One region of the Brevibacillus sp. NSP2.1 genome, then DNA from elsewhere that is predicted to be linked to it. Evidence: a T-box and tRNA genes for the amino acid it is inferred to sense, from the RefSeq annotation. Region 1 holds a T-box; the other regions hold tRNA genes.
What was found. The T-box of region 1 lies ahead of trpS (tryptophan--tRNA ligase). A T-box ahead of a tRNA ligase gene usually reads a tRNA of that ligase, here a tRNA-Trp.

Region 1 (10,194 bases):
CGCAACCGACGACGTGACGGTCATAGAGAAGCAGGCAGGTGTGCCAACGCCGCAGTCGGTTACATCGGTGAATTTTGCGTCCCATGCGGGGGAAGCCATCGAAGGCCAACTGGTGACGGTCCGCAATGTGACGGTCCAGTCTGTACAAAGCGGCAATTATACGTTGCAAGACGATCAGGGCAACTTCCTCTCCCGCCCGCCCGTCACCCTCCTGCTGGAACCGGGCACGACTTACGCCAGCATCACCGGAGTGGTCAACTACGATTTTAACGAATACAAACTGGTGCCGCGGACGCAGGCAGATTTGGTCGAGGATGAGACGCGGGTGCCGACGGTGACGGCGTATCCGCAAGGCCCGCTGGTCGCGGCAGGCACCAAAGTGAGCTTGTCCACGTCCATGGCAGACGCGAAAATTTACTACACGACAGACGGCACGGAGCCGACCAGAGACAGTGCCGTCTATACGGAGCCGATCCAGCTCGACGCGGATACGACGATTCAGGCGTTTGCCGTCAAGGAAGGTTTCACGGACAGCAAAGTCGCCAGCTTCCGCTACACGATCCAAAAAGAGAGCGTGCGCATTCGCGATATTCAGGGAGCCTCCCACCAGTCCCCGCTGGAAAACGGCACGGTAAAAGCCGTCACGGGAATCGTCACGGCAGTCGTGAAAAGCAGCGGAACGATACATGGCTTCTACATGCAAGACCCGCTTCCGGACGACGATCCGCGCACGTCCGAGGGCATCTACGTGTACGAGCCGAAAGCGGCGGTAAACGCGGGCGATGAAGTGAAGGTAGACGGTACGGTGAAGGAGTACGTGTCGCAAAACCGAGCGGCGACCGATCTCACCCAGACGCAGATTGACGCGGCGAGAGTCACCGTTGTCAAAAAGGCGCAGCCGCTCCCGGACCCGGTTGTTTTAGGGAAAGGAAGCTACCGCTATCCGAAGGGGATCATTGACAACGACAGCCTGGGCACATTCGATCCGGAGGAGGACGGCATTGACTTCTGGGAGAGCCTCGAAGGGATGCTGGTGCAGGTCGACAATCCGGTCGTAGTCGGGGAAACAAAAGTTTTCACGAACCCGGCAAGCGTAGAGTTCGTCGTCATTGACGACGAGGCGCATCGCGGACAGCCGCGTACGCCGGCAGGCGGCGTGGTGCTTGCAGCCGACGATTTTCACCCTGAGCGCATCACTGTAGCAGACAAACTCGTGCCGATTTTGGAGCGTCCAATGGTTGGCGACAAAATCTCCGAGCCTCTGGTAGGGATCATTGATTACAGCTTTGCCAATTACAAGCTGTATCCCACCGAAACGGTTTCCGTCCAGTCGGGCGGCAACAAACCGACTGTGACGACACTCGCCCCGAAAGACGATGAGTTGACGATTGCTTCCTACAACATTGAAAATTTTTCGGCCAAAACCGAGTCCCAAAAAATAACGCGAATCGCGGAAACGATCGTCGAGAACATGAAAGCGCCGGATATTATCGGCGTAGTGGAAATGCAGGACAACAACGGACCGACGGACGACGGCGAAACAAATGCCGCGAAATCCGCAGATGCCTTGCGCAAGGCAATCCAGCAAAAGAACGGCCCTGCCTATCGCTACATCGACATCGCGCCAGAGAACAACCAGGACGGGGGCCAGCCAGGCGGCAACATCCGCGTCGGGTTTTTCTACAACCCGGCTCGCGTGCAACTGGCAGAGGGCGTAGCGGGAACGGCAACAGAGGCAGTACAGGTCGAGACACGCGACGGAGCGGCGTACCTCTCGCGCAATCCAGGCCGGGTCGACCCGAACAACGAGGCATTCGCGTCCAGCCGCAAGCCGTTGGCGGCGCAGTTCGTCTTCCAGGGCAAGCCTGTGTTTGTCATCGCCAACCATTTCAATTCCAAGGGCGGGGATGGGGCGCTGTTCGGCAAACAGCAGCCGCCGGAGCTGGTTAGCGAGAAGCAGCGAATGAAAATCGCCCGCGTGCTGAACGGCTTTGTGAAACAAATCCACGCAGCAGATCCCAAGGCCAATGTGGTCGTGTTGGGCGACCTGAACGACTTTCCGTTTTCCAATCCAGTGAAAGCGCTGACGGATGGCGCTCTGACCAATATGGTCGAAAAGCTGTCGCCGGGCAGACAGTACACCTACGTGTACCAGGGCAATTCGCAGGTGCTCGATCAAATTTTGGTCAGCCCCCATCTGGAAAAAAGCACAAAGGTGGACATCGTGCATATCAATGCCGGATTCACCGAGGGCGAGGGCAGGGTGAGCGACCACGATCCGGTGCTTGTGCAAATCCATTTGCAAGATCAGGGCGAGCACGAGACGACGGCGCAGGAAGTGGCGGACGGCATCACGGGTCTTGCGCAGCCGGCAGCGGGGGCGACAAGGCTGCGTTTGCCTGAAGTGCCCGCAGGATTTACGGTCGCGATCAAGCAATCGAGTGACACAGGCGTCATCGCGCTGGATGGCACGATCACGCCGCCGAGTCGCCGGACGGACGTCGAGCTGATTTTGCTAGTAACCCGGGGGTCGGACGGTACGAGCGCCAGCACCGAAAAGCTGACCGTCCAGGTGCCAGCCAAACCGACAACCCCGCCGCCTCCTGTCACTCCGCCAGATCCGGCACCGACGCCAGACAGGCAAAAAGAAGCAAACAAGCAGGCAGAACAGGCCATTTTGTCTGCAAAAGATGAACAGAGCATCGAGGAACAGGTGCAGCGGGTGCTTGCCAGTCTGGAAAAGCTGCTCGCCGCCAAACAGGTCAACCAGGCCGAGAAGTGGGACGCGGTCACGCATTCCGTTTCGACCGTGCTGGCCGCTGTAGCGGAGCAGGCGGAGCGCGGAGTCGTTCGGGAAAAGACGCTGCTTGCGCTTGGCGAAAGCTTTTTGGACGAAGCATTTGCGCCCCTCGCAAGCGACGAGGCAGCGGATGCGGAGCTGGCAAGGTTGGGGCTCGCCGCCTTGGCGAATTTTGCAAACACAGTGCTGGAACCGCTCGCGCCAAAGGCGGTTCCTAAGGACGTAGCCAAGCGTGTTCGCCTGCTGGCAGAAACGCTGCTGAAACAGGCAAGCACATTGGCCGTCGAGCCTGGGGCCGAGATCAAAGCCCAAGACGAGCAAGTGGGCGACGCGCTCGACACGCTGGACGATTTTTTGGAAGCCATCGAAGACGTGCAGGAAAAAATCGGCTTTTCCCCGGTGCTGTTCATTCGCATGGAAGGCGAGGGGGCAGAGGAAGACGGTGCGGATGCCGATACGGCCGACCGTCCCCGCAGCAAAAAAGCAGGGCAGGCAGATCAGCGGATTACATTGGAGCAGAAGCTGGTCGAGCTGCTGAAGAAAAAAGAGGTCGGCATCAGGCTGACCGTTCCGGCAGGAGCATGGGTAGAAGTACCGGGAGCTTATTTTGCCAAGGAAAGCGGAAGAAAATTTGCCCTCTCCCTGACAGCGGCAGAAGCAAGCGGCTGGAAGGGCGTTTCCCATCCGGGTGAAGCCTATTTGCTCGAAGCGTGGAGCAACGGAAAAGCGCTGGGCAGCCTTGGCGAGCCAGGCTTTACGCTCGCGCTGCCGCTGGCGGCCGATGCAGGTGAAAAGCTGCAAGCTTACACGTACCGCAACAAGCAGTGGCGGGCAGTAACAGGGGCGAAGGGCAAGCCGCTCCAGGTGGCGCAAGAAGCTGACCTGGCCGTCTTCACAGTCAAGTCGGCGGCGACCTACGTCGCGGGGAACGCTGCCTTGGAGGCGCTCGAAGCCAAACTGAAGTCGTTGAAGCTCGCTCCCGGAGAGGAAGCACAGCTTGAGGTGCTGGCGATATTCGGCGACGGCACTTCGGAAGACGTGACAAAGGCAGAAGGAATCGAGTTCGAGTCCAGCCGTCCCGCGCAGATCGAGGTGGACGAGGAAGGCCGGGTGTCAGTTCTGGCCGATGCGGAAGCGGGCACGCGCGCGACGATTTCGATTCGCTATGCCGGAAAAACGGCGAAGGTACATCTTTTTGTCAGAAGCGCAGAAAAGTAAGGGCCGCGGGGGAGAGCTTCACGCAGGAGCGGGCGGCACAACTGCTTGCCGTCGCGAGCCGCGCGTCTCGTCTGCCTCGCAAATGAAAAAACGGGTCGGGAGAAGCTTCCCGGCCCGTTTTGCGTCTCGATTTTCCTAGCGCGCCATTCCCATTGCTCTTTCTACTTTGTGCAGCATTTCATTCGCCACGGCATTTGCCTTTTCTGCGCCCGCCGAGAGGATGTCGTCCAGCTCGGAGGAATGGAACAGTTGCTCGTAGCGCTCCTGGATCGGACGCAGCGTCTCCACCACGACTTCCGCCAGGTCGGTTTTGAATGCGCCATAGCCTTTGCCCTCGTACATCGCTTCGATCTCTTCCAGCGACTTGCCGGAGCAGAGCGAGTAGATCGTCATGAGGTTCGATACGGCAGGCTTTTCTGCCTTGTCGTAGCGCACGCTGCTGTCCGAGTCGGTCTGCGCGCGCTTGATTTTTTTCGTAATTGTCGCCGGGTCGTCGAGCATGGAGATGAAAGCGCCCTGGTTCGGATCGGACTTGCTCATTTTTTTCGTACCGTCGGCAAGCGACATGATGCGTGCGCCCGTTTCCGGCAGGCGTACTTCCGGAATGGTGAAAATGTCGCCGTAACGGTTGTTGAAGCGGGTCGCCAGGTCGCGGGTCAGCTCCAGGTGCTGTTTCTGGTCCTCGCCGACCGGAACGTAGTCTGTGCCGTACAGCAAAATGTCTGCGGCCATCAGTGGCGGATACGCCAGCAAGCCGGCCGGAATTGATTCGCCCCGTCCGTCGGATTTGTCCTTGAACTGGGTCATGCGCTCAAGCTCGCCGAGGTACGAGGTGCACAGCATGATCCAGCCGAGTTTGGCATGGGCTGGCACTTCCGATTGGACGAACAAAGTCATTTTGTTCGGGTCGAGGCCGACTGCCAGGTAGAGCGCTGCCAGACGGCGGATGTTTTCGCGCAAGACGGCTGGCTCCTGCGGAACTGTGATCGCGTGCTGATCGACGATGCAGTAAAAGCAGTTGAACTGGTCCTGCAGCGGAACGAAATGCTTCATCGCGCCGAGGTAGTTGCCAAGGGTCAAAATACCGCTCGGCTGAATACCGGAAAAAATGGTTTTCATGAGAGTGCTGCTCCTTTCCATAGAGGGAAATCTGTTTGGGAGAAAAACAAAAAGGTCCATCCGCCCTGGACAGGGACGAATGAACCGTGGTGCCACCCTTGTTATTTTGCACACGGGAAAAGCCATGCGCAAAATCGCTTTGTTCCGTACCGTTTTGATACGGTGTCCTTTGTAACGTACGGACGTCACGCCAAAGCCTACTGCCGCTTTTGAAAAACGGGTTCGGTTTGGAGCTCGGGAGCCCATTCACCATTTCCTTGACACTGATTCGCACCAACCATCAGCTCTCTGCCGTCTCGAAAAATGACTACTCTTCTCCCTCATTGCCATCGAAAGATACCCTTTGAGCAATCATTTTACGCAGTCCAAACCAAAAAAGCAAGAGGGGATTGACAATATCATCCAAAAGTTGTAAAAGTAACTCAAGAGTTATATAACTGAAAAGTTACTTTTTAGGAGTGAACAACACGGATGGACAGCAAATTTTCCAAAGGGGAGCAAAGCCGCGGACGGTTGCTGGCAGCAGCGGCTTCCGAATTTGCGGCCAAAGGCTTTCACCGTGCCAGGGTGAGTGACATCGTGAAGGCGGCCGGGCTGACGCAAGCGTCTTTTTACCAGTATTTCGAGAGCAAGGAAGGGCTGTACCAGCAGCTCATGGACGAGTTTTTCGCGAAGCTGTGGGAGCTGGCCGACGGAGGGAGCAAGGTGACGGCGCTGGACGAAGCGGATGTGTACGGGCAGGTGCGGGAAAATCTCTTGGCGCTGTTCCGCTTCTTTCAGGGGCGGCCGGAGCTGACGCAGATGGTGCTCTATCAGGCGGAGGCGGGAGATGAGCTGCACCGCAAGCTGGCAGCCATGGTCAGCGCCAATCTGCGGCAAAACCAGGCGGCGGGCCACGTCCGCGCCGACCTGTCGCCGGAGGTGGCGGCAGAAGCAATGGTCGCCGTCTGCTACCGCCTGACGTCCCGCTTTTTGCTGGCGGGGGAAAAGACGGCCGAGCAGCTCGCCGACGAGGCGGTGTCGTTTTTGGCGCACGGAATCTTGCAGGAAAAGACGAGGAAGGGGGCACGGCATGAGTGAGCTTGTGAATCTGATCTGGCTGTTGCTGGTCGTGTTTGTGTTTCACGATCTGGAGGAAATCATCACGGTCGAGGGCTGGCTTGCGCAGAAGCGGGAGCAGGTTTTGCGCGCGCTGCCGAGTTGGCTGCAAAAGTTCGTGGAGCCGTCGCTTGCGATGAACACCGCGCAGTTTGCCGTAGCCGTCACGTGCGTCTTCGCCGTCCTCGCCGCTGCCGTCGTGCTTGCGGCTGCCACGCTGCCGCTTGGGACGTACTTGCCGTTTTTTCTCGTCTGCCTGCACGTTATGTTTTTGCACGTTTTCACGCACATCGGACACACGATTGCGCTGCGCACGTACACACCGGGCGTCGTGACGGCAGTCGTGCTCGTTTTGCCGTACAGCGTCTACACCTATGTCCGCCTGTTTGAAGCAGGGGTGCTTACGTGGCCGCTCGTCTGGAGTACGCTGCCGTTCTGCTTGCTGGCCGTGCCGATTTTGTACGCTGCGCACTGGCTCGGGCAGGCGGCAGGAGGGCTGGTCAGCCGCGGATGAGGCGGGGGTGGCTGTAAGTGCGGGCATATTTTTGCTATTCTAGGAAAAAACGCTGTGAAAGAGGGACGTGTATTGAAGCTGCGACTAGGCGTGATCGGCGCGGATGATTCGCTTGTGATTATCCAATCGGTCATGCAGGAGTTTCCCGAGATCGAATGCTTGCCGATTGTGTATTGGAGAGAAGAGGAAATCGTCGAGCTGCTCATGGCGCATCTGGATGAGGTGGACATGTGGCTTTTCTCGGGTCAGGTTCCTTATGCGATGGCGAGCCAGACCGGAAAAATCCAGGTGCCGATGGCGTATGTGCCGCATATTGGCGCGAGCCTGTACCGGACCTTGCTGCATCTGTCCCATCAGCTCGGGATTCGCGTGGATGAGGTGAGCTTCGATACGTTTTCGGGCGAGGAGCTGGGGCATTTTCTCATGGAAGCGGGAATCGCGGAAGGCTACAAATGGCTGAAGCATTACGAAGGTGCGATCTCTGCCAATGAGCTGGCGGATTTTCATGAGGCATTGTGGAAGGAAGGCAAGACGAAGGCGGCGGTGACCTGCCTGCGGACGGCAGAGCTGGAGCTTGTGCGCAGAGGCGTTCCCGTGCATCGCGTCGTGCCGACGCGAGCGGGCGTGCTGTCGGTCGTCCACATGCTTTTGCGCACGCATGAGATGCTGCATTTCAAAGACACGCAAATCGCTGTGCAGATGATGGAGATTGATCCGTTTCGGGAGCTGGCAGGCGGGAGTTTTTCCACGGACGAATGGCAAAACGCCGAGATCAAGACGATGGAAAAGCTGTTGCGCTACGCCAGGTATTTGCAAGGCTCGCTGAAGACGGCGGGGCCGGGGCGCTACGTCATTTTCACGACGCGCGGAAAAGTGCAGGAAGTCACCGGCGACTATGCGACGATCCCCGACCTGGAGGAGCTGTTCGGGATTCGCGCCGATCTGGTGACGTGTGGAATCGGGATCGGCAAGACGGCGTACGAAGCGGAAATCCACGGCGGCACTGCGCTTTTGCACGCCAAGGAGCGGGGCGCGGGCAACTGGATGGTTTTCCTGGACGACAAAAGCGTCGTGGGGCCGCTCGGACGCGACGAGCAGATCGCCTATCGGTACGACTCGAAGAAGCTGCAGGAGTTGAGCCAGCTTACTTCGCTGAGCGTCATGACGCTGTCGAAGCTGGAGTCGATCTTGAAAAAGCGGGGCAAGCAGGAGATCAACGCGCACGAGCTGGCTTCGCACATGCAGATTCAGCCGCGCAGCGCCCGCCGCATTTTGATCGAGCTGGAATCGAAGGGCATCGCGCAGGTGGTCGGGGAGGAAAACCCGCATCCGCGGGGGCGTCCGCGCAAGGTGTACCGGATCCATTTTTGAGAAGCTAGGGGGCCTGCCTCTCTACTCAACCAATTGCAATCGTGAACATAGAAAAGGCGTGCAACGAGCAAGCGCATTTGCACGCCTTTTTCCGTGAAAACCAACTGGAAAAATCAGCATGACGCAGGCTTTTCTCCTTTTCAAAATAGACAGACTATTATACAATTAGGGACATAGCCGTAAATCAACCGTTAATAGACGGTTTTACGAAGGAGGAGTCTCTTGTCATGATTAATGCGGACCGATTGTGGGACCGACTAGGGCAGGTAGGCAAGATTGGCGCCCAGGAGGCCGGAGGGGTAACGAGGCTGTCATTTACACCTGAGGAACGGGCAGCAAAAGACATCGTCGCCGGCTTCATGAAGGAAGCGGGACTGGCAGTTCGCGAAGATGCGGTAGGCAATCTGATTGGACGAAAAGAGGGGAAAAACCCTTCGGCACCTGTTGTTCTCGTAGGCTCGCACATCGACTCCGTACCGAATGGCGGAGATTTCGACGGGCCGCTTGGCGTTTTGGCAGGCGTAGAAATTTTGCAGACGATGCAGGAACAAGGCATAGAGACCGAACATCCGATTGAAGTGATCGCTTTCACGGATGAAGAGGGCACGCGCTTCGGCTACGGCATGATCGGCAGCCGCGGGATCGCCGGGCTGATTAAGCGCAGCGAGCTGGAGCAGGCGGACAAGGACGGCATCACGATTGCCGAAGCCATGCGCCAGGTCGGATTGGACCCGGATCAGACAGGTCAGGCGGCGCGCACGCCCGGCAGCGTCAAAGCGTACGTGGAGCTGCACATCGAGCAGGGCAAGGTGCTGGAAAGCCGCGATTTGTCCGTCGGGATCGTGACGGGTGTCGCAGGACCGCTCTGGATGAAATTCGTGCTGGAGGGCGAAGCGGGCCACGCTGGAGCTACGCCGATGAACTTGCGCCGCGATCCGCTGGCTGCGGCAGCGCTCGTGATGCTTGCCATCGAGGAAGAGGCAGCGCGGACGGGCACAAGCGTAGGGACGGTCGGACAGGTGCAGGCGTTCCCTGGCGGAGTCAACGTCATTCCGGGCCGGGTAGAGTTTTCGCTCGACTTGCGTGATGTGGACGAAGCGGTTCGCGATCAGGTCGAGCAGCGCATAATCGAGCGGGCGAAAACGATCTGTGCCGAGCGGAACGTGACGCTGAAAGTGGAATTGTTGCAGCGGATCGCTCCTGCCGTATGCTCCGAGAGCATCCAGCAGGCGGCGGCAGAGGCGTGTGCCCAGGAAGGTTTGGAGGCGTTCCGGTTGCCGAGCGGCGCAGGCCACGACTGCATGCAACTGGTTGACCTGTGTCCGGTCGGCATGATTTTCATTCGCTCCAAAGACGGTATCAGCCACAATCCGGCCGAGTATTCGACAATTGAGGATTGCGCGGACGGAGCCAACGTGCTGTACCGCACCGTGCTGGCTTTGGCGAAGCAAATATAGAGAGACTGACGGAAAAGCAACAGGCGTACAAACAAAAGAGACGAGGGTTCGGCAGCTTGGCGACGACGGGCAAAAAGCGCACCGAACGAGGAGGAGAACCGGATGACAGCGACAGCAACAACATTGAATCAGGCGGCAGAGGCGGTCAAAGAGCAAGTAATCGCGTGGAGACGCTATTTGCACGAGCATCCCGAACTGTCTTTTCACGAAGAGAAAACAGCGCAGTTCGTGTACGAGACGCTTCTGTCTTTTGGCAATCTGGAAGTGAGCCGGCCGACGAAAAACAGCGTAATGGCCCGCCTGATCGGTTCGCAGCCGGGAAAAGTGCTGGCGATGCGCGCCGACATGGACGCTTTGCCGATTACGGAAGAAAACACGTTTGAGTTCGTCTCGAAAAATCCGGGCGTGATGCATGCGTGCGGACATGACGGCCATACGTCGATGCTGCTCGGAACCGCGAAAATTTTGTCCGGGATGAAGGACCAGATCAAAGGCGAGGTGCGCTTTTTGTTCCAGCACGCGGAAGAAGTATTTCCGGGCGGCGCGGAGGAAATGGTGCAGGCGGGAGTCATGGATGGCGTGGACATCGTGATCGGTACGCATCTGTGGGCGACGAT
Region 2 (10,194 bases), 1.4 Mb from region 1:
ATTGAGCGCGCTTCCTTGCTCAGCCGCGAAGGCAAATCGAACGTGGTCAAGCTGGTTACATTGCCGGACGGCAGCGTGGAGATCACTTCCAACGCACCGGAAATCGGTAAAGTTACGGACATTTTGACGCCAAAAGCCACGAACGGCGAAGAGCTGAAGATTTCCTTCAACGCGAAGTACATGATTGACGCCTTGCGTGCGATCGACAGCGCCGAGATCAAAGCCAGCTTTACCGGCCCGATGAGTCCGTTCGTGATTCGTCCGACAGACCACGACTGGATGCTGCATTTGATCCTGCCAGTCCGTACTTACTAGGTCTTTTTCGTAAAAAAGTTCTTTTTCGTAAAAGAAAGGAGCCAAACCATGCGTGAGGTTTCCATCAACACCGAATACATTGCGCTCGGCCAATTTTTGAAGCTGGCTGACGTCATTGACACAGGCGGCATGGCTAAAGCGTTTTTGGCAGAAGTGCCGATCAAGATCAATGGCGAGTTGGACAACCGGCGCGGCCGCAAGCTATATCCTGGCGATGAAGTGGCGATTGAAGGCCATGGCCGCTTTCAAGTGGTACGCCGCTGAGAGGAGAGCGTGATTCTTGTTTCTCAAGAACCTGTCGCTAACCAACTATCGCAACTACCAGTCCTTGTCCTTGGATTTTGACGGACCGATCCAGTTGTTCATCGGGAACAACGCCCAAGGGAAAACCAATGCACTCGAGTCGATATACGTTCTGGCTCTGGCCAAATCCCACCGCACGCCCCGAGACAAGGAGCTGATTGCGTGGGATGCCGATTACGCCACGATCCGTAGCGATGTTCTTCGTCGCTACGGTTCTGTTCGTTTGGAGCTGCAGTTGACAACCAAGGGAAAGCGGGCCAAAATCAACGGAATGGAGCAGCAAAAGCTGAGCGCCTACGTGGGAGCTTTGAACGTAGTCATGTTTGCGCCGGAGGACCTGTCCATTGTAAAAGGAGCGCCTGCCCAGCGTAGGCGTTTCATTGACATGGAAATTGGCCAAGTTTCGCCCACCTATCTGTATTATTTGAGCAACTACAACAAGGTGCTGGCTCAGCGGAACCAACTGCTGAAGGACTTGGCGATGAAAAAAAGCCATTCGCTGGAAATGCTGGCAATTTGGAATACCCAACTGGCCGATTTAGCGGTAAAATTGTTGAGGAAGCGATTTGAGTTTCTGCGCAAGCTGGAGGTGTGGGCGCAGGAGATCCACACCGGCATTACCAACGGCAGGGAAATGCTTTCTTTGCATTACGTGAACTCATCGCCCGTTACGGATGAAATGTCGGCAGAGCAAGCGGTTGAAAAAATGCTGGCTGCCTATGAAGAGGTTCGCGACCGGGAAATTATGCGCGGAAGCACGCTGATCGGACCGCACCGCGATGATTTTTCACTCAAAGTGAACAACATGGATGTCCAGACGTACGGTTCGCAAGGGCAGCAGCGCACGAGCGCCCTGTCCATCAAATTGGCCGAAATTGAGCTGATTAAAGAAGAAGTCGGGGAATACCCCGTTCTTTTGTTGGATGATGTCTTGTCAGAGTTGGATGAACATCGGCAAACCCTGCTGCTCGAAACCATTCAGGATCGGGTTCAGACGTTTGTAAGCACGACAGGTGTGGAAGGCTTAAAGCATCAGGTTCTCCAGCAAGCCTCTCGGTTTTACGTGAAGGAAGGGACAATCTCGGGAGAAAGGTAGGGGTCAGGGATGTTTATTCACATTGGTGGAGATACTGTGGTGAGCACTAAGGAAGTTATTTCCATCCTCGACCATCAAACCGTGAAATCCTCGAAGGTCAACAAGGCTTTCCTGGAGGAAAAGCGGAAAACGATTGTCGATCACAGCGTGGAAGAAACAAAATCTTATGTAATCACCCAGGACGCCATTTACTGTTCACCTATTTCTTCTCTGACGCTAAAGCGACGCGCTCAGTTCGTGGACAGCTTGGATCAGTTTCCCTTTGTACAAGCTGAAGTGGAGGAGTTGACAGAGTAGTGGATCAAGTGACGACGAACGATACAAACTATGATGCGAGTCAGATTCAGGTTCTGGAAGGTCTGGAAGCTGTTCGGAAACGTCCCGGCATGTATATCGGCTCGACCAGCAGCCGCGGTTTGCATCACCTGGTATGGGAGATTGTCGACAATGCTATCGACGAAGCGCTTGCCGGTTATTGCGACAACATCTTGGTGGTCATTCATCCGGACAACTCCGTATCTGTAACTGATAACGGCCGGGGAATCCCGACCGGCATCCATGAAAAAACCGGAAAATCAACCGTTGAGACGGTTTTGACTGTCCTGCACGCCGGCGGAAAATTCGGCGGTGGCGGATACAAAGTCTCCGGCGGTCTGCACGGGGTAGGTAGCTCGGTAGTGAACGCGCTATCTGAATGGATGGAAGTAGAAGTAAAGCAAAACAACAAAATTCACTATATGCGCTTTACAGTCGGAACGCCTGATGCTGATCTTGCCGTCATTGGCGAGACAGAGGAGACGGGAACAAAAGTCACCTTCAAGCCAGATCCGACGATTTTTACGGAAACGACTGTTTTTGAATACGACGTTTTGCAAAAACGTATTCGCGAGCTCGCCTTCCTCAACAAAGGGCTGCGCATTACGCTGAAGGATACGCGCCCGGACCAGGAGCGGGAAGAATCGTTCCACTATGAGGGCGGTATCGTACAGTTCGTGGAATACTTGAATAAAAACCGGGAACCGTTGCACGAAGAGGTCATTTACTGCGAGGGCGAAAAAGACGGCCTTTTCGTTGAGGTTGCTCTGCAGTACAACGACAGCTATGTGAGCAACATCTACTCGTTCGCCAACAACATCAACACGCATGAGGGCGGAACGCACGAAACAGGCTTCAAGACAGCTCTTACCCGTGTCATTAACGACTACAGCCGCAAATTCAATCTCCTGAAGGAAAAAGATCCGAACCTCTCCGGCGATGACGTGCGCGAAGGGATTACGGCGATCATTTCCGTGAAGATTCAGGAGCCGCAGTTTGAAGGGCAGACGAAAACCAAGCTCGGCAATTCGGAAGCGCGCAGCATTACCGAATCTGTCTTTGGCGATCGCTTCAGCACCTTTATGGAGGAAAATCCGGGCGTAGCGAAAAAAGTGGTGGAGAAAGCCCTGATGGCTTCCCGTGCTCGTGAAGCAGCGCGGAAAGCCCGTGAAATGACTCGCCGTAAAAGTGCGCTCGAAGTCAGCGCTTTGCCGGGTAAATTGGCGGACTGCTCTTCGAAGGACGCTTCGGAATCCGAACTGTTCATCGTTGAGGGGGACTCCGCGGGCGGTTCTGCGAAGTCCGGCCGCGATCGCCATTTCCAGGCCATTCTTCCTTTGCGTGGAAAAGTGCTGAACGTAGAGAAAGCGCGCTTGGACAAAATTCTCGGCAACAACGAGATTCGCATGATTATTACTGCGCTCGGCACCGGGGTAGGCGAAGATTTTGACATTTCAAAAGCGCGCTACCACAAAGTTGTGATTATGACGGACGCGGACGTGGACGGCTCGCATATTCGCACGCTGCTGCTGACGTTCTTCTACCGTTACATGCGTCAGCTCATCGAAGCGGGGTACATTTATATCGCGCAGCCGCCGCTCTACAGCATCAAGCAAGGCAAGACGCTGCATTACGCGTATAACGACAAGCAGCGCGATGAAATACTCGCGACCCTCAAGGCTACACCGAAGCCAAGCGTCCAGCGCTACAAAGGGTTGGGCGAGATGAATGCTGACCAATTGTGGGAGACGACAATGGACCCTGCCATGCGCACGCTCCTGCAAGTGAACCTGGAAGACGCCATGGAAGCAGACATGGTGTTTGAGACGCTCATGGGCGACGAAGTAGAGCCGCGCAGGGAGTTTATCGAGCAACACGCGGCATCTGTAAGGGATTTGGACATTTAAGCTTTGAAATAGATTCGGTATATGGCAAGAAGGCTCAGCGATCCAGGCGGTATGAAAATGGCTTCAACAGGCGGTTTGCACTGAACGAAGCTATTATTTTGCTGAGCTTTGGATAGCTGAGTCTGCCTTCTTGCAAAAAAATTCACTGCCGCACGATAAAAAAATCAAAAATTCTATTGCAATGAATTAAAATGTATGCTAGATTAAAGATCCAGGAAGTGATACGGGCCTATAGCTCAGTTGGTTAGAGCGCACGCCTGATAAGCGTGAGGTCGGCTGTTCGAGTCAGCCTAGGCCCACCACTTATACAAGGCGATAGCGCCGGATGCGACATCGCTTATCCATTTTTGGAAAATGGGGCTGTAGCTCAGTTGGGAGAGCGCCTGCCTTGCAAGCAGGAGGTCATCGGTTCGATCCCGTTCAGCTCCACCAATATACTCCTATAGGCAATTGGCCTGGATGTCCTAATGTTCCTCGGTAGCTCAGTTGGTAGAGCAATCGGCTGTTAACCGATCGGTCGGCGGTTCGAGTCCGTCCCGAGGAGCCATATCACGCTCCTGTAGCTCAGTCGGTAGAGCGTTTCCATGGTAAGGAAGAGGTCGCAGGTTCGATTCCTGTCGGGAGCACCAGAAATGATTACAAACATGGCCCGTTGGTGAAGCGGTTTAACACAGCAGCCTTTCACGCTGTCATACAGGGGTTCGAATCCCCTACGGGTCACTTATACACCCAACTAGTTGTTGGGGTCCCCGCAAAGTACTCGGTGTTGCTATAACGCAATCTCTTCACTTTGTGGGGTACTTTGGAGGCTTAGCTCAGCTGGGAGAGCATCTGCCTTACAAGCAGAGGGTCGGCGGTTCGATCCCGTCAGCCTCCACCATTTTCACGAATGACAAAACCATGGAGCTGTGGTGAAGTTGGAGTTCACGCCGGTCTGTCACACCGGAGGTCGCGGGTTCGAGTCCCGTCAGCTCCGCCATTATTCAAAAAGTAATGGTGGACTCACATACACGAGGCTCGGTAGCTCAGTCGGTAGAGCAGAGGACTGAAAATCCTCGTGTCGGCGGTTCGATTCCGTCCCGAGCCACCATGAAATAAACTGAACATGCCGGTATAGCTCAATTGGTAGAGCACCTGACTTGTAATCAGGGGGTTGTGGGTTCAAGTCCTATTGCCGGCACCATTTTCATCCTTTCGAGCAAAGAGCAATCCGTGCTTACGAAGGACAAGCTGGGGAGATAGTGAAGTGGCTAAACACGGCAGACTGTAAATCTGCTCCCTCCGGGTTCGGCGGTTCGAATCCGTCTCTCCCCACCATCTTTACTTCATGGCTATTGGGGTATAGCCAAGCGGTAAGGCAACGGACTTTGACTCCGTCATTCCTAGGTTCAAATCCTAGTACCCCAGCCATAATGAGAGCCATTAGCTCAGTTGGTAGAGCATCTGACTTTTAATCAGAGGGTCGAAGGTTCGAGTCCTTCATGGCTCACCAGTATTTTTGACAAGTAGATATGCGGTCGTGGCGGAATTGGCAGACGCGCTAGATTCAGGTTCTAGTGGTGGCAACACCGTGGAGGTTCAAGTCCTCTCGACCGCACCAACCCATCCTATGATGGATGAAAATGCGGACGTAGCTCAATTGGTAGAGCGTCGCCTTGCCAAGGCGAAGGTCGCGGGTTCGAGACCCGTCGTCCGCTCCATCAATGTTCTCGGGTCTCTCGCCCGTTCCGGGTTTACCCTCGCAGAACATCAAGGAAGAGTGTCACGGGCACTTCCGATCTGGCTTTGCAGGCAGCGTTTTGACGCAGCAGCGCCAGAAAGAAGCGAGACCCGTCGTCCGCTCCATTATCATGTGCCCTTAGCTCAGCCGGATAGAGCGTTTGACTACGAATCAAAAGGTCGGGAGTTCGAATCTCTCAGGGCACGCTTTTCTTTATATAGTCGGGAAGTAGCTCAGCTTGGTAGAGTACTTGGCTTGGGACCAAGGGGTCGCAGGTTCGAATCCTGTCTTCCCGACCAGTTTTTCCAATTTGATATGCCGGTGTGGCGGAATGGCAGACGCGCGCGACTCAAAATCGTGAGGGAAACCGTGGGGGTTCAAGTCCCTTCACCGGCACCATATTTTGCGGGTGTAGTTCAATGGTAGAACTCCAGCCTTCCAAGCTGGTCGCGTGGGTTCGATTCCCATCACCCGCTCCATTTTTTGCGGAGGGATACCGAAGTGGTCATAACGGGGCGGTCTTGAAAACCGTTAGGGTGCAAGCCCACGGGGGTTCGAATCCCTCTCCCTCCGCCATTCTCATTCCTACCTGATGTTCGTGGCGGCGTAGCTCAGATGGCTAGAGCGTTCGGTTCATACCCGAAAGGTCGGGGGTTCGATCCCCTCCACCGCTACCATAGGGGCATAGTTTAACGGTAGAACGAAGGTCTCCAAAACCTTTGGTGTGGGTTCGATTCCTACTGCCCCTGCCAAAAGTGTATAGTTACTATTCATGGCGGTCGTGGCGAAGGGGTTAACGCACCGGATTGTGGCTCCGGCACTCGTGGGTTCAAGTCCCATCGATCGCCCCATTTTTATTTTAACTAACGATATATGTCTCAGTAGCTCAGCTGGATAGAGCATCCGCCTTCTAAGCGGACGGTCGGGAGTTCGAACCTCTCCTGAGACGTTTTTACATGCGGTCGTGGTGGAATTGGCAGACACACCATCTTGAGGGGGTGGCGGGGCGACCCGTGCGAGTTCGAGTCTCGCCGACCGCACCACTAAATAATTTCAATGAGTTTTCAAAAAAGCTCTTGAAATTACGAAGTGAACATGATATATTAAAAGTCCGCTCGCGATTGCTAGATTTAAGGCGAGTGAACAAAAGTAAATGTCACCTAAAAAAGCTCTTGACTTTGATAGGTGGACATGATAAGATGAAGATCCGCTCCGCTGAGTGGACGCAATCGAAAATGCTCTTTGAAAACTGAACAGCGAAAGCGTTGATGAGTCTATCATTAAATGATTTGCCAGCTTTGAACCAGTAACAAACTTTATTGGAGAGCGTGATGAGTCGACAGCCGCTGCTGGCTTGCCAAAATTTTGTCCAGATGCAGGTAGTCGCCATACGTCATTTCCTTCTTGAAATCGGTATGGATATCGTGTTCCAGCGAGGACTTGTCCGGTTCGTTGCTTCCATGCGGATGGGGATTCATCTGTGGTCGGCCTCCTTTTTCCGTTTCATGCAGACGATATGTATGCGCTTACATTACTGGGCGCGTACTGGCTTTACGTATTAATTCCTTGCCGCCCTGCACAGTTCCTGCTGTTCGGTTCTTGTCCGCCTGCATTTTCTCCGTGAACATGGCCGCCCCAGAGGAAAAGGGCAAGGATGTCGGCTCCTTGCCCCGCCGTTGCAAGCCATGGCTTCTCAGTCCCCTTGGCGAACCGTTCGATAACATGGCTACGCCAACAAGCCATTGGCGCAGCCTTAGTCGCTACGAAAACAACGGCCGCGCCCGCCCTTCATCCAGGTAGGCCCGCGCATGCCCCCAGAAGTACTTGCCCGGCTGCATGTAAGCGGCAAGCCCCGCCCGCGCAATCGTGCGTGCCGCCTCTTCATTCGCCTCCGTCAAAATGCGCTGCTCATCCACAGTCAGCACCTGCCGCTGATCCATGACCAACTGTCCGTCGACGATCACGTGGTTCACATCGCCGCCAACGGCCTGGTACACCAAGCGTTGGACGTGCATCGTTTCCGGCGTCAAATGAGCCTGCTGCATGTTCACCGTAATCACATCGGCCTTTTTCCCTGCTTCGAGCGAGCCCAGCTCGTCGTCCCAGCCCACGCAGCGCGCCGCATCAATCGTCACCATTTCCAGCAGCTTGCCGGGCGGCAGGTAAAAGTAATCGCGCAGAGCCGCCTGCTGCAAAAGCTGCATTCTGCGCATCGCCTGAAACATGTCAAACGGCGTCATCGGCGAAGTGCCGTCCGTCGTGATGGCGACGGTCGCCCCCATTTCCAATAGCTCGGTGATCGGCGTCCGGGCGTTGATTTGCCCGAAACCGGGCGAAGCACTCACATTCGTCCCCGTCTCCTCCAAAATTTTCGCTTCGTCAAACGAAATGCCGCGGCAATGCTGCAAATGGACGTCTGGGCCGAGCAAGGCGTACTCTTTGTCTTGCACAGCCAGATGAATCATGCCGCCAAACGCGTCAGAGTGAATCCGCGTGTCGTACTTGCGGGCAATTTCCCGGATTTTTCGCGCCTGGTAACGGTCAAAATCGGTGGGGCCAAACAACTGATCGGCCTGGGTCGGAGCCGACGGGTTGATCGACGTGACGATGACAAACGGCGTGATGTACGCCCGCGTCCTGTCCGAGTTGGCATGGTGCAGCGCCTCGATCACCGCTTCGGCTCCCGCCAGCACTTCTTCGTAGGTCACTTCCTTCGTCACCTTTTTCCCGTCGACCCAGCGGCTGAACGGATGCGGCCACGGCGGGTTGCACGGCCCTGTGCAAACGATCTCCCGCACCCCGACCTCCGCGTACGCCTGCGCATGGTTCAAGGCAACAACCGGATCGTCGGAGCGCGGCATGGAGCCGAGCACGCTGACTCCTGTCGTAATCCCCGCCTTGAGCCGTTCCAGGGCGGACAGCTTGCCCTCGTAGTACCAGAAATCGTCGGTGACCTCATGCTTGTACACGTTGGTGATAATCGGCATCCAGTCGTTGATGTTGTCGGTGGCAATCGTCTTGAACAGCGAGTGTCCGCCGTGCCCGTGCGCGTCGATAAAGCCCGGCAACACACAGTGGCGGGCACAGTCGATCACGCGCTCGGCCGTGTATTTCTCCGTCAACTGGGCAGTATCCCCGACCTCCACGATCCGCCCGTCGTCAATCGCAACTGCGCCGTCCGCAATCACCCGTCTGTCCTTGTCCATCGTGATGACCACGCCGTTTACGAGCAATACATCGATCATTGGCAATCGCCTCCCTGTCTTTTTGTGCATGAGGGAAAAAGCGTGCTGCGGTCCCCTACCCTACACGATAACGAAAAGCAATGCCGTTGTATTTGCAAGAGTATTACGACTTTTTTCACGATCTTTACCTGTTTCGCCTGCCTGCCCGCTTTTGGCGACGCTTTCGCTGCCTGTATGCCGATACGATTTTGTCAAAAGGCTCCCTAGCTGAAAAAACCACCTTTCCCAAACGGAAAGATGGCGGATGGCTGACAGCGGGCAACGCTTTATGGATGGGTTCTGCGCTTGCGCAGGAAAACGATGAGAAAAACAAGAGCAGCGACAGCGATCACCCCGTAGACAAAGTGGGAGTAGACGTCCATCACGTGCAAAACATCTTGCCACGATTCGCCGAGAAACGCCCCGATCCACACCAGGGCAATGTTCCACAGCAGCGTCCCGATGCTCGTAAACAGCAAAAACAGCGGGAGATTCATCCGGGTCATCCCCGCCGGAATGGAAATGAGGCTGCGCACCAACGGAATCATCCGGCAAAACAAAATCGTCCAGTAGCCGTATTTGTCAAACCAGGCATGCGCTCTCTCGATGTCTGTCTGCTTGACCCGCAGCAGATGTCCCCAGCGCTCTACGACCTTCTCGATTTTTCCTACGTCCAAATAGTAGCCGATCCCGTAAAGCAAAATCGCGCCGAGTACGGACCCGAACGTGGCCGACAAAATGACACCCGGCACGGTCAACGCCGAGTGTGTGGTCATAAAACCGCCAAATGTCAGGATCACTTCAGAAGGAATCGGTGGAAATACGTTTTCCAGCGCCATCATCAAAAAAATGCCCAGATAGCTGTATTGTTCAATGAAATGCGTCAGCCAGTTTTGCATACTACCCCTCTTTTATATCAACCGATGCTTATGATTCAAGTATAGAGACGATTTGTTCATAGTTCAATGAAAAGCGGCATTTGCCCGGGAGAATCTGTGCAAAGCTATGGGCCTTGCGCACGCCAAATCTGGTAAATATGGTACAATTCTTTCTATTAGATAGATTAGCAGAAAATGTAAAAGGAGCGATCCGATGCTGGTTTTGGTTGCCGTCGTTGCCGTTGCTGCTTTGGCTGCCCTGTACGACGCCCTGCGGAAAATCAACGCGAACATTCTCATGCAAGTCGAGCAAAACGAACGAATCATCAAGCTGCTGGAAGACATCAAAAAAAGACAATCATAGTGTTCAACCCAAGTTAAAGATCGTTTACCTGGACTACTCGCAGAGGCGGTCTTTTTTTGTACTTTTCTGCCC
Region 3 (10,194 bases), 230 kb from region 1:
CGAAAAAAGCGTACCCTGTATACATCAGCAAAATGCCGATCACCATGCTCCAGTTGCCCCATGTGCGCATGCGTTTGATTTTGCTCAGGCGTTCAGTTTTTTTCATCATCATTCCTCCTACATTACAGTATAGCATACAAAGGTTTTGTCTGTTGACAAGCAGGAAACGAACAAATCGTGTAGAATCCATAAGTTCAACCCAGGGCAGGGAGGAACACGGTATGGCTATGAAGCGAGAGGAGAGTCAGCAAACGTATCTGAAAAAGCTACAACAGCGCCCGGACGTACAAGCTGTGCTGGTTTTGCCTGTTTCGGATTTGCTGGTCCCGTTTCGTGATGGAGCCTTTTATTTTGTAGTGGTCAACCAGCCGCAAGCTGAGGGGAAAATCCGCCGCCTGCATCTTCAGGGACGAGTGGTCATGGAGCAGCAGATCAGTACATGGCAGCTTGAAAAGGGAGCCGTCTGTGGTCTGGATGAGCGCCTTGCCTCGATGCTTGGCAAAGCCGAGATTTTGTGGGACAAGGACGGCTATATGAAGCAAATGAAGCTCCGGCTGAGCCGTCTGCCGGCAGCGCTGCAAAAGAAGTTTATTTGTAGGGAGTATTCCCAACTTCTCCGGTTTTTCCACGAGACAAAAGAGTTTTTGCAGCAAGGAATGATTTTGGATGCGCATCATTCGCTCATTCAATCGCTGCATTCGTGGGCGAGGCTGATTGTGTACGAGGCTGGCGAACACCCGCAGGCTGCTTTGTGGTCCCAGGTGAAGCAGATGGATTCTTCGGTGTTCAAGTTGTACGAGGAGCTGTCGGTTAACGGAGAAGCGCTTGAGAAGCGGATTGAGCTGCTCGTGCTCGCCATCGAGTTTTGGATCACCTCCAAAATTAAGGAGTCCGTCACGTTCTTAATGGAAGTCATGGAAGCAAAGGCAGGACCTTGGCGGCTGGAGGAGCTGATGAATCATCCGGCGATTGTAGATGCGCAAATCGAAGTTCCCCTTCTTATAGAGAAAATGATTCAAAGGCTGCTAATCCAGGAGGTCGTCTTCACGGAGGGCGCAAACGGCGACAAGGAAGTCGGATTAATATTGCTCAGGTAAAACTTTTTAAATCCTATTGACTTCCGTCTTGGGGACATGCTATATTAACAAACGTCGCTGCTGCACGAACGAAATACTGGCAGCGAAAAAAATGAAAAAAACACTTGAATTATTGAGTGGATATGTGGTAAATTAAAAAAGTCGCCTCTGGGCGATAACGAAAATGCTCTTTGAAAACTGAACAGCGAAAGCGTTGATGAGTCTATCATTAATGATTTGCCAGCTTTGAACCAGAAGGAGAGGAGCAACAACGAAAATGAAAACGATCGATCACGGGAATTGCCATCGGGAAGTGCAGCTTGGCGCTGGCTCCGTTCACGTGTTTGCCAATGACGAAGTGTTTGCCACATTTGGGCAGCGCGTGTTCGAGATGGCGGAACATAACTTGCGCATCCCTCGCAATGTGTACTTTTCCTATACGCCGGATGCCCATGTCGGAATCGGGACGTGCATCGGGACGACGGCCGTCTGGAATATGCATGACGGGTTTGTGTCGCCCTCGATTGTCGGCTCGGATATCGGCTGCGGCATGCGCGTGCACCTGACGCCGCTGCATCGGGATGAGCTGAAAGACAAGCAATTGAAGCGCGAGCTGATTCAGGCGATTGAAACGTACGTGCCGACGACGGAGCGCGGGCAAACGAGCTACACCGATATTTCCCTCGAAGAAGTGGTGAAGCATGGCCTGAACGGCCTGCCTGCCGCGTATTTGGCGGAGCCGGCGGGCGAGCCGGGCGGGGTGAGCCGCTCCTTGACTCATGTGGAAAAGCATACATTTGCCTTCGATCACGCGGCGCTTGCGCACATCCCGGCCAAGTCGTGGCAAAGAGCGTGGGGACAGCTCGGCACGCTCGGCGGCGGGAATCATTTTATCGAAATCCAGTCGCTCGAAATCGCGGAGGACAACCGGGAGATCGCACAGGAATGGGGCTTGTTCGACGGGCAGGTCGTCATCATGATTCACTCCGGCTCCCGCGCCTGGGGCGCCATGCTCGGACGGGATTACACGAAAAGCTTCAAGGAAGCGATGTTCAAGTGGGGGATTGAAAATCCGGAGCCGAGCCTGGTCTACGCCCCGATTGATACAGAGGAAGGCAAGCGATATTTGAACCTGATGTACTCGGCCTTGAATTACGCGGTGGTGAACCGCCATCTGATCGGCTATGCGGTCGAGCGGGCTTTCCGGGACGTGCTGGGAAAAGACTTTTCCACGCCGGTCCTGTACGATTTGATGCACAATTACGCCTTGCAGGAATATCACCGCAACACGCCGATGCTCGTCCATCGCAAAGGGGCGACCAAAGCGCTTCCGGCTGGCCACTTCCAAAATCCGAAGGCGTACAAAGACGTGGATCAGATTATTGATTCCGTCGTGGGGGCAAAGCTGGCGACAGTCGTAGCCAAGTGCAAGCCGCTCGTCGCGATCAAAGGAGTATGAGCCGAGATGGTTTCCGCTGCCGGGCGGGAGCCATCTTTTGCTTTCCTTTTGGCAAAATAGGTTCGAATGTAACATAAATTGCACCGCTTCCCCAACCGATATGAGAAAAGAGACCAAATAGGGGAGATAGGGGAACAGCTATGGCTACATACTACTACTTCACCTGCCAAAAGTGCCGGACCCGGGGGGGAGTTTTCGGCGAACAACCTTGGGGGTGGGGGAACTTTGACATGATCGAGTCCTTTAAGTTCCTGGCTCATCACATTCGCACGTGCGGGGAGGAGCACATCCGCGTCATCTCGGAGGAAGTGGACGAATACATCGATCAGCTTCACGGAGAGTACAACACGTTCCTGGAGCAGACGAAGCATATTTTTCCGCACTCGAAGGATTGGGAGTTTCTCGACCGCTGGAAGTCGCTAAAAGTTGAGGAATTAAAGGAAAAATGGGTAGAGGAAAACCGGATTGCCCACCCGGATGACCGCTTGAAGATTTACGGCACGCTTGTGGAAGTGGAAGTTTTGCAAAGAAGGGCCGGACGCGTTTCCTTCCTGGCGACCGTGACGGACCGTGAGAAAACAGCGTGGAGGCTTTCTGCCACCATGCCCGAATTGCCTGCGCTCGAGCAATCCTATATCATCATAGGAGTAAGACAGGATCATCCGGAGCTGGGGGAGATTGTGGAAGTGTTCAAGATGATTCCCCAGTCTGCAGATACGAAAGAGAGGGATCGCTAGGATGAAGCTTGAGTCCATCGGCAAACTGCTGGAAACAGTACGAAAGCGCAATCCGCTGGTGCACAACATCACAAACGTCGTCGTGACCAACTTCACGGCCAACGGCTTGCTCGCCCTCGGCGCGTCACCTGTCATGGCTTACGCCGAGCAGGAAGTCGCTGATATGGCGAAAATCGCAGGGGCACTCGTCCTGAACATGGGAACGTTGAACGAACGCGAAGTAGAAGCGATGCTGATCGCCGGAAGCTCGGCCAACTGCCACCAGGTCCCGGTGCTGTTTGACCCGGTAGGCGCAGGCGCAACCCCGTACCGCACGGAAACCGCGCAAAAAATCGTGCGCGAGCTGGACGTGACCCTCATTCGCGGAAACGCGGCAGAGATTGCCAACGTCATCGGAGAGGCGTGGGAGATCAAAGGCGTGGACGCAGGCGAGGCGGGCGGAGACGTCGCAACGCTGGCAAAAGCGGCGGCGCAAAAGCTGAAAACGGTCGTGGCGATTACCGGAAAGGTCGACGTCATTGCCGACGGCAGCCGGGTGTACGCCATCCATAACGGCCATCCGATCTTGACCAAAGTGACAGGCACGGGCTGCTTGCTGACTTCAGTGATGGGCGCATTTGCCGCTGTGGAAAAAGACACGCTGTTAGCCGGAGCCGCCGCGCTCGTCACATACGGTGTCGCCGCCCAGCTCGCCGCGCAAAAGACGGCCGACGAAGGGCCGGGCAGCTTCCAGATTCAGTTTTTGAATGCCCTGTCCGTCGTGACCGCCGACGATGTGCACCGCCTGGGGGTTATCGAGCAGGTGGGGCTGTAGGCGAAAAGCGTGTAGGCGTGCAGGCATCTGTCCGTGCGATTTGCGGCAGCCTGTCGTTGTTGGGGGAGAGGGGATTCCTCCTGTTCCAGTTAAAATTTCTTCGTATTTTAAGAAGGAAGCGGATAAGGAGAGAGCTAAGAGAGTGGGTGCGTGACGAACAGGGGGATGCAGTGGGCTTCGTGCGGAGCGGCCGCGTGACGGACAGATGGATGTAAAGGGTTTTCGTGCGGAGCGGCCACATGCCGGACAGGCGGAAGTAGCGGCATTCGTGCGGAGCCGTCACGCGCGGGACAAGCGGAACTAGCAGGCTTTTGTACAGAGCGGCCCGCTACTCGCAAGCCGCCACTCCGTTGCTTCGCTTTGCCATGCGCGGTTTGCATGGCTTTTTTGTACCGGACGAATTGTCAAGACAAGTGCGACAGAGCTTCCATGAATGATTCGTAAGCGGTCTTCCAGCCCAGACATTTTCTTGGCCGATTGTTAATGAGCTCCAAGGCCTGAATCAGTTCCTCCTCGGAGACTTCGGCAAAATCCTTGCCTTTGGGAAAAAATTCTCGCAGAAGGCCATTTGCGTTCTCGTTCGTGCCCCTTTGCCAGGAAGAGTAGGGATCGGCAAAGTAAATGTTTACGCCATGTGCTGACTCCAGCCGTTCGTAACAGGCAAACTCTTTGCCACGGTCAACGGTAGCTGTTTGAAACGATCCTTTCGGTAACGACTCAGCAACGAAACCAAAGGCCTTTTCCATGGAAGCCGAGGTACGATCAGGCATCTTTACGGCAAGGTAAAAGCGTGTCTTGCGCTCAGCGAACGTCGCGACACACGCCTTACTTTTTCCACGGCTGGAAACAACCGTATCCCGTTCCCAATGACCAAAGCTCTCACGCTTTCGTACTTCCTTGGGTCGCTGCCGAATGGACTTTCCTACGTTGAAACGACCACGTGTTTCGATTGGTCTCCGGCGTTTCCCTTTGTGGCGCAGAACGGTGGTATCTCCTTTAACCAAAAAGCCCTGATACAGCCAGCGATACATCGTTTTAAACGACACTTTCTGTTCGGGGCATTCCTGACTCATCCGTCCGGCAATCTGCTCGGGAGACCAGGTCTGCGCCAGCTTACTGGCAATGTAATGCTCACGTTCAGGAGTCCGCTTGCCTCTGGGAACAGACCGTTCGCGACGTTTCTCGTAAACCTCATGCGCGGCTTCTGCCTGATATTCCCCTGCCTTACAACCCCGTTTTAACTCACGGGCAATGGTAGCATGATGCCGTTTGAGTTCTCTGGCAATGGCGCGGGCAGACCAACCCAACCGATGAAGGAGTGCTAGCTCACTACGCTCTGTTATGCTAAGATGTGTATAACTCATGATTGATTCTCCTGTGTAAATGGTGTTGTGGTGACTTCATTTTACACGAATCAATCATGGGCCGTTTTTTTATCTAGGTGTCGCACTTGATATTACAATCTGTCATATGGCTAGGATTAGGATAGGTAAGTTAGGGCGTAGCTGTAGTTTCGCAGCGTATAGGATAACAGCTTCTTCTGGTGCTCCGAGAGCGCGAGGAATACAAATTCTACTTGATCATTTTCAAACGGGCGGACATAAAAGCAGGAAATTCCATGACAAATAATTTCTTTCTTTAACGTCAGTGCTGCACTGGCATCGGTTCGTATATGCACTTCCACGGCCTTGTACCCTCCTTGGACATTCACTAGAGTACCAAAAAAAGCCAAAGGAAAAACACGGGAGTTATGGCAGATTCATGTCCAAGGTGTTACCATTTTTTGTATGAAGAATGACAATCGTGACAATTCGCAAAACAGCCTATTTCAAGTCGTCCGGAATGCATTTGGAGCGGGAAAAATAGGCGGAAATCATCGCGGCCACCCTGCCCTTTTCCGTGTTCATGTCGATTTTGTTTTGCAAGCAGCGCAAAAGCTCCTGGTCGCAGCTACAGGAAAAATAGCCGCGCTTTTGATAGCAGCGGTCGTGCTTTTTGCAGCAGCGGTCGATATCGTCAATCGGGGCGCCCGGCCCCGAACAGCCCGGGCCGCACCAGTTTCCGTACAAACAAGGAATCCGACCTGCCCGCCGTCTTCTTCTGCCCACCAGCCATCACTCCGCATCGTCAATGATTATTGGTAGCATATTGGAAAAGCGGGGAAGTTGCTTTAGGCAATTTCCACGAAAATTGACGCAAAAACTTGCGAGGCAGAGCGGAGAGAGGGTGGTGTCATGGCGGTCGCTGCCAGGACGAGAACGCCAGCGGGGAGCCGCTTCGTTTTCACAGATTTGCACGCAGAAAAACTTTTAAAATACTCCTTGAAATCGGCTGTTAGATATGATAGATTAGTTCTTGCCCGAGCGATATGCGAACAGGGCAAGCGGAAAATTTGGATGGATGTCCGAGCGGCCGAAGGAGCACGATTGGAAATCGTGTAGGCGGGGTTGACCCGTCTCGTGGGTTCAAATCCCACTCCATCCGCCATCTTGGCCCGTTGGTGAAGCGGTTTAACACAGCAGCCTTTCACGCTGTCATACAGGGGTTCGAATCCCCTACGGGTCACTTATACACCCAACTAGTTGTTGGGGTCCCCGCAAAGTACTCGGTGTTGCTACAACGCAATCTCTTCTCTTTGTGGGGTACTTTGGAGGCTTAGCTCAGCTGGGAGAGCATCTGCCTTACAAGCAGAGGGTCGGCGGTTCGATCCCGTCAGCCTCCACCACTTATCATAATCATATGGATGGTCAGCCAAAAGCGTCTTGCTTCTAAGATAGGTGCTGACATTGATCGTCCGAATCGTCGCGGGATGGAGCAGCTCGGTAGCTCGTCGGGCTCATAACCCGAAGGTCGCAGGTTCAAATCCTGCTCCCGCAACCAAATTTTCTTTCTTGCAAAGGGAGTACCTGTAGGTGCAACCAAACATGGAGCTGTGGTGAAGTTGGAGTTCACGCCGGTCTGTCACACCGGAGGTCGCGGGTTCGAGTCCCGTCAGCTCCGCCATTTTTCACAAACAACAAATGGCACGCTAAGCAAAAGATACATACGGCTCGGTAGCTCAGTCGGTAGAGCAGAGGACTGAAAATCCTCGTGTCGGCGGTTCGATTCCGTCCCGAGCCACCATGTGTAGGGGCATAGTTTAACGGTAGAACGAAGGTCTCCAAAACCTTTGGTGTGGGTTCGATTCCTACTGCCCCTGCCATTTTCCAAAAGGCATAGTTAGTTAATATGGCGGTCGTGGCGAAGGGGTTAACGCACCGGATTGTGGCTCCGGCACTCGTGGGTTCAAGTCCCATCGATCGCCCCATAATTTCAAAGTTGGGGATTACTTATTGGGGTATAGCCAAGCGGTAAGGCAACGGACTTTGACTCCGTCATTCCTAGGTTCGAATCCTAGTACCCCAGCCATTTATACGCGGACGTAGCTCAATTGGTAGAGCGTCGCCTTGCCAAGGCGAAGGTCGCGGGTTCGAGACCCGTCGTCCGCTCCATTCAAACCTTTTTTATACATGGAGGCATAGCCAAGGGGTAAGGCACGGGTCTGCAAAACCCTTATCCCCGGTTCAAATCCGGGTGCCTCCTCCAATTTAATTGCCGGTGTGGCGGAATGGCAGACGCGCGCGACTCAAAATCGTGAGGGAAACCGTGGGGGTTCAAGTCCCTTCACCGGCACCATTTCTGAAATCAAGCTCTAAGGATGTTCATCCTTAGGGTTATTTTATTTGTTACGATCAACATGAAAAGCAGTATGTATCGCTCCATCTCCTGAAACCGATCAGCAAGCAAGCGAACCGGATGCAACAGGTGACTGATTCGTTACACGCAAGAAATGAAGAAATCAGTCCTGCAAGCAGCCAGAAGAGCAAGCTGTAGAGTTCGACAGTTTGGCCAAGTTGATTTGTTGAAAATGAGAATCATTATCTATTATGATAAACGAGAACCGAAATTTTCACAAGAGGTAAATTGCAGATTTTGTGAGTAAAAATGTGTTCCAATGCCAGGTGCTACGCCGAGCGGAGTAACAGCGCGAGCCGCTGGCAACAACACCTGAACAGAAGAACCAGCGAGAGAAGAACCAAGCGAGGCTGGCGCTTGCCTGCCGATAGGAGAAGCGTGTGCGTGACCAAAGCTAGCCAAGCGTGAAGCATATCCATGCATGAAGCATATCCATGCATGAAGCATATCCATGCATGAAGCATATCCATGTGCTGGGGGGTTGCAGAGCTTTTCCTGGATGCGGTAGCGACCATGCCGCGCTTACATCCAACGGTTCTTTTGAGTAAAAAGCAAGGCGGGGTGCAAATGGAGAGAGCAAAGGTTGGTCTGTTGATCGACTATTACGCCAGGGGAGCCATTACACTCACCAGTGTATCCCTCGAAGAACGACAGCCGGGAATGAAATATTTTGGGGGACGAACCGGGCTGCATTCGGCATTTATTTTCCCTCTATCCGGGAGAGCCAAAATGTGGTTTGACGGCACGGGATACGATATGGAGCCGGGGATGGTCGTACACGCTGGCCCTGACATGGCGTTTGATCGCAAGGTGATCGGCGAGGAAAAGTGGGTCTACATTCTCGTGCTCTATCAGGTGAAGCACTGGGAGCTGGCTGATGCATGCGATTACGCCGGGCAGCATTACGGCTTGCACCTTGTCGAGCAGAGCGCCCGGCTGCAGGAGAAGCTGAGGCAGCTTGAGCGGTACTGGAACAGCCCCGGCGACTTGTACAAGCTGCGCGTAAAAGAGCTGTGGTACGGCATCTTGAACGAGCTGTTTTCGCTCGTGCTGTATCGCGCGCAAGACGAGGGGCGGCTATTGCTGGAGCGGCTGCTCGATTATATTCATAATCATTACATGGAAAACTTGAGCATGAATCGGCTTGCGGAAATGCACCAGATCAATGTCAACCGGCTCGCTTACCTGTTTCAGAAGCATTTGAAAATTAGTCCGGGTGAATATTTGAACAGATACAGACTTAACCAGGCGAAAAACTTGTTGAATATCGTGCACAGCCAATTGAGCATCAAGGAGGTGGCGCAAAGGACAGGCTTTTCCGATCCGTTGTATTTCAGCAAGCGCTTCAAAAAATACACCGGCCTGTCCCCGAGCGAGTTTCAACGGGATTCATGAATAATCCATATCGATTCATGAATGTGCCATTCTCTTTCACAAGGCACATTGCTATACTTATTGATGAAATTGATAATCATTATTGCAGTTGCGTTGACAAAAGCTTGCCGGGTCAGTACTGACAGGAGCGAACCCAACGCCAAAAGGGGGCCATTGATTGATTCGACGCTTTTTCTCCTACTACCGCCCGTATAAATGGTTGTTTGTGCTTGATTTTGGCTGCGCAATCATTGCCGGTTTGCTGGAGCTGGCGTTTCCGGTAGCGGTAAATGCTTTTATCGACGATTTGCTGCCGGGCGGGAAGTGGGGCATGATTTTGTGGGCTTCGCTTGGACTGCTCGCTTTGTATGCCTTGAACACATTGCTTATGTACATCGTCAACTACTGGGGGCATATGCTGGGCATCAACATCGAGACGGATATGCGGCGCAAGCTGTTTTCGCATATTCAGAAGCTGTCGTTCCGATTTTTTGACAATACGAAGACCGGGCATTTGATTGGTCGCTTGACAAACGACATGAACATGATTGGCGAAATGGCGCATCACGGACCGGAGGATTTGTTTATCGCGATCATGACGCTTGTAGGCTCGTTTGCGCTCATGCTGTCCATCAACTGGCAGCTTGCGGTTATCACCTTCATCGTTGTGCCGGCCATCATCTGGGTCGTCGTGTACTTCAACAAAAAAATGACCCAGGCGATCCACCAACTGTTTCGCGATGTGGGCGACTTCAACGCTCGCATTGAAGACAGCGTGGGTGGCATCCGTGTCGTCAAGGCGTTTGCCAACGAGAAGCACGAGGAAGCACAATTTGCTGTCAACAACGGGCGCTTTCGCCTGACCAAGCTCAGCTCCTACAAGCTGATTGCCAAAAACGGTTCGATCAGCTACATGATGATGCGGTTTGTCACTTTGTTTGTCATGGTGTGCGGAACCTGGTTTGTCATTCGCGAGCAGCTTACGTACGGAGAGTTTGT

Region 2: it encodes a tRNA-Trp, which carries the amino acid that the T-box ahead of trpS (tryptophan--tRNA ligase) is inferred to sense. The anticodon was not compared.
Region 3: it encodes a tRNA-Trp, which carries the amino acid that the T-box ahead of trpS (tryptophan--tRNA ligase) is inferred to sense. The anticodon was not compared.

The regions. Positions count from the first base shown of each region.
Region 1 is NZ_CP048274.1:4,396,831-4,407,024, reverse strand. Features, by position in the region: gene M655_RS21340 (DUF8508 domain-containing protein) at 1-4,018, shown strand, start outside; gene trpS (tryptophan--tRNA ligase) at 4,154-5,137, opposite strand; T-box leader at 5,206-5,470, opposite strand; gene M655_RS21330 (TetR/AcrR family transcriptional regulator) at 5,609-6,217, shown strand; gene M655_RS21325 (HXXEE domain-containing protein) at 6,210-6,749, shown strand; gene M655_RS21320 (helix-turn-helix domain-containing protein) at 6,822-8,120, shown strand; gene M655_RS21315 (Zn-dependent hydrolase) at 8,348-9,577, shown strand; gene M655_RS21310 (M20 family metallopeptidase) at 9,680-10,194, shown strand, end outside.
Region 2 is NZ_CP048274.1:117,762-127,955, reverse strand. Features, by position in the region: gene dnaN (DNA polymerase III subunit beta) at 1-315, shown strand, start outside; gene yaaA (S4 domain-containing protein YaaA) at 364-579, shown strand; gene recF (DNA replication/repair protein RecF) at 596-1,714, shown strand; gene remB (extracellular matrix regulator RemB) at 1,724-2,011, shown strand; gene gyrB (DNA topoisomerase (ATP-hydrolyzing) subunit B) at 2,020-3,936, shown strand; tRNA gene M655_RS00760 (tRNA-Ile) at 4,162-4,238, shown strand; tRNA gene M655_RS00755 (tRNA-Ala) at 4,293-4,368, shown strand; tRNA gene M655_RS00750 (tRNA-Asn) at 4,408-4,483, shown strand; tRNA gene M655_RS00745 (tRNA-Thr) at 4,490-4,565, shown strand; tRNA gene M655_RS00740 (tRNA-Glu) at 4,583-4,656, shown strand; tRNA gene M655_RS00735 (tRNA-Val) at 4,741-4,816, shown strand; tRNA gene M655_RS00730 (tRNA-Asp) at 4,839-4,915, shown strand; tRNA gene M655_RS00725 (tRNA-Phe) at 4,951-5,026, shown strand; tRNA gene M655_RS00720 (tRNA-Thr) at 5,044-5,119, shown strand; tRNA gene M655_RS00715 (tRNA-Tyr) at 5,169-5,253, shown strand; tRNA gene M655_RS00710 (tRNA-Gln) at 5,272-5,346, shown strand; tRNA gene M655_RS00705 (tRNA-Lys) at 5,353-5,428, shown strand; tRNA gene M655_RS00700 (tRNA-Leu) at 5,450-5,536, shown strand; tRNA gene M655_RS00695 (tRNA-Gly) at 5,561-5,636, shown strand; tRNA gene M655_RS00690 (tRNA-Arg) at 5,789-5,862, shown strand; tRNA gene M655_RS00685 (tRNA-Pro) at 5,879-5,955, shown strand; tRNA gene M655_RS00680 (tRNA-Leu) at 5,974-6,055, shown strand; tRNA gene M655_RS00675 (tRNA-Gly) at 6,062-6,135, shown strand; tRNA gene M655_RS00670 (tRNA-Ser) at 6,144-6,232, shown strand; tRNA gene M655_RS00665 (tRNA-Met) at 6,257-6,333, shown strand; tRNA gene M655_RS00660 (tRNA-Trp) at 6,335-6,408, shown strand; tRNA gene M655_RS00655 (tRNA-His) at 6,432-6,507, shown strand; tRNA gene M655_RS00650 (tRNA-Arg) at 6,532-6,605, shown strand; tRNA gene M655_RS00645 (tRNA-Leu) at 6,615-6,699, shown strand; partial or broken gene M655_RS00640 (tryptophan 2,3-dioxygenase) at 6,985-7,134, opposite strand; gene M655_RS00635 (amidohydrolase family protein) at 7,417-8,901, opposite strand; gene M655_RS00630 (DedA family protein) at 9,168-9,779, opposite strand; gene M655_RS00625 (hypothetical protein) at 9,973-10,122, shown strand.
Region 3 is NZ_CP048274.1:4,623,706-4,633,899, reverse strand. Features, by position in the region: gene M655_RS22510 (YgzB family protein) at 1-106, opposite strand, end outside; gene M655_RS22505 (hypothetical protein) at 222-1,097, shown strand; gene M655_RS22500 (RtcB family protein) at 1,354-2,535, shown strand; gene M655_RS22495 (hypothetical protein) at 2,766-3,272, shown strand; gene thiM (hydroxyethylthiazole kinase) at 3,274-4,086, shown strand; gene M655_RS22485 (IS30 family transposase) at 4,491-5,450, opposite strand; gene M655_RS22480 (hypothetical protein) at 5,567-5,770, opposite strand; gene M655_RS22475 (phospholipase A2 family protein) at 5,910-6,194, opposite strand; tRNA gene M655_RS22470 (tRNA-Ser) at 6,481-6,573, shown strand; tRNA gene M655_RS22465 (tRNA-Glu) at 6,578-6,651, shown strand; tRNA gene M655_RS22460 (tRNA-Val) at 6,736-6,811, shown strand; tRNA gene M655_RS22455 (tRNA-Met) at 6,890-6,966, shown strand; tRNA gene M655_RS22450 (tRNA-Asp) at 7,013-7,089, shown strand; tRNA gene M655_RS22445 (tRNA-Phe) at 7,134-7,209, shown strand; tRNA gene M655_RS22440 (tRNA-Trp) at 7,215-7,288, shown strand; tRNA gene M655_RS22435 (tRNA-His) at 7,318-7,393, shown strand; tRNA gene M655_RS22430 (tRNA-Gln) at 7,420-7,494, shown strand; tRNA gene M655_RS22425 (tRNA-Gly) at 7,502-7,577, shown strand; tRNA gene M655_RS22420 (tRNA-Cys) at 7,598-7,671, shown strand; tRNA gene M655_RS22415 (tRNA-Leu) at 7,680-7,761, shown strand; gene M655_RS22410 (helix-turn-helix transcriptional regulator) at 8,389-9,216, shown strand; gene M655_RS22405 (ABC transporter ATP-binding protein) at 9,374-10,194, shown strand, end outside.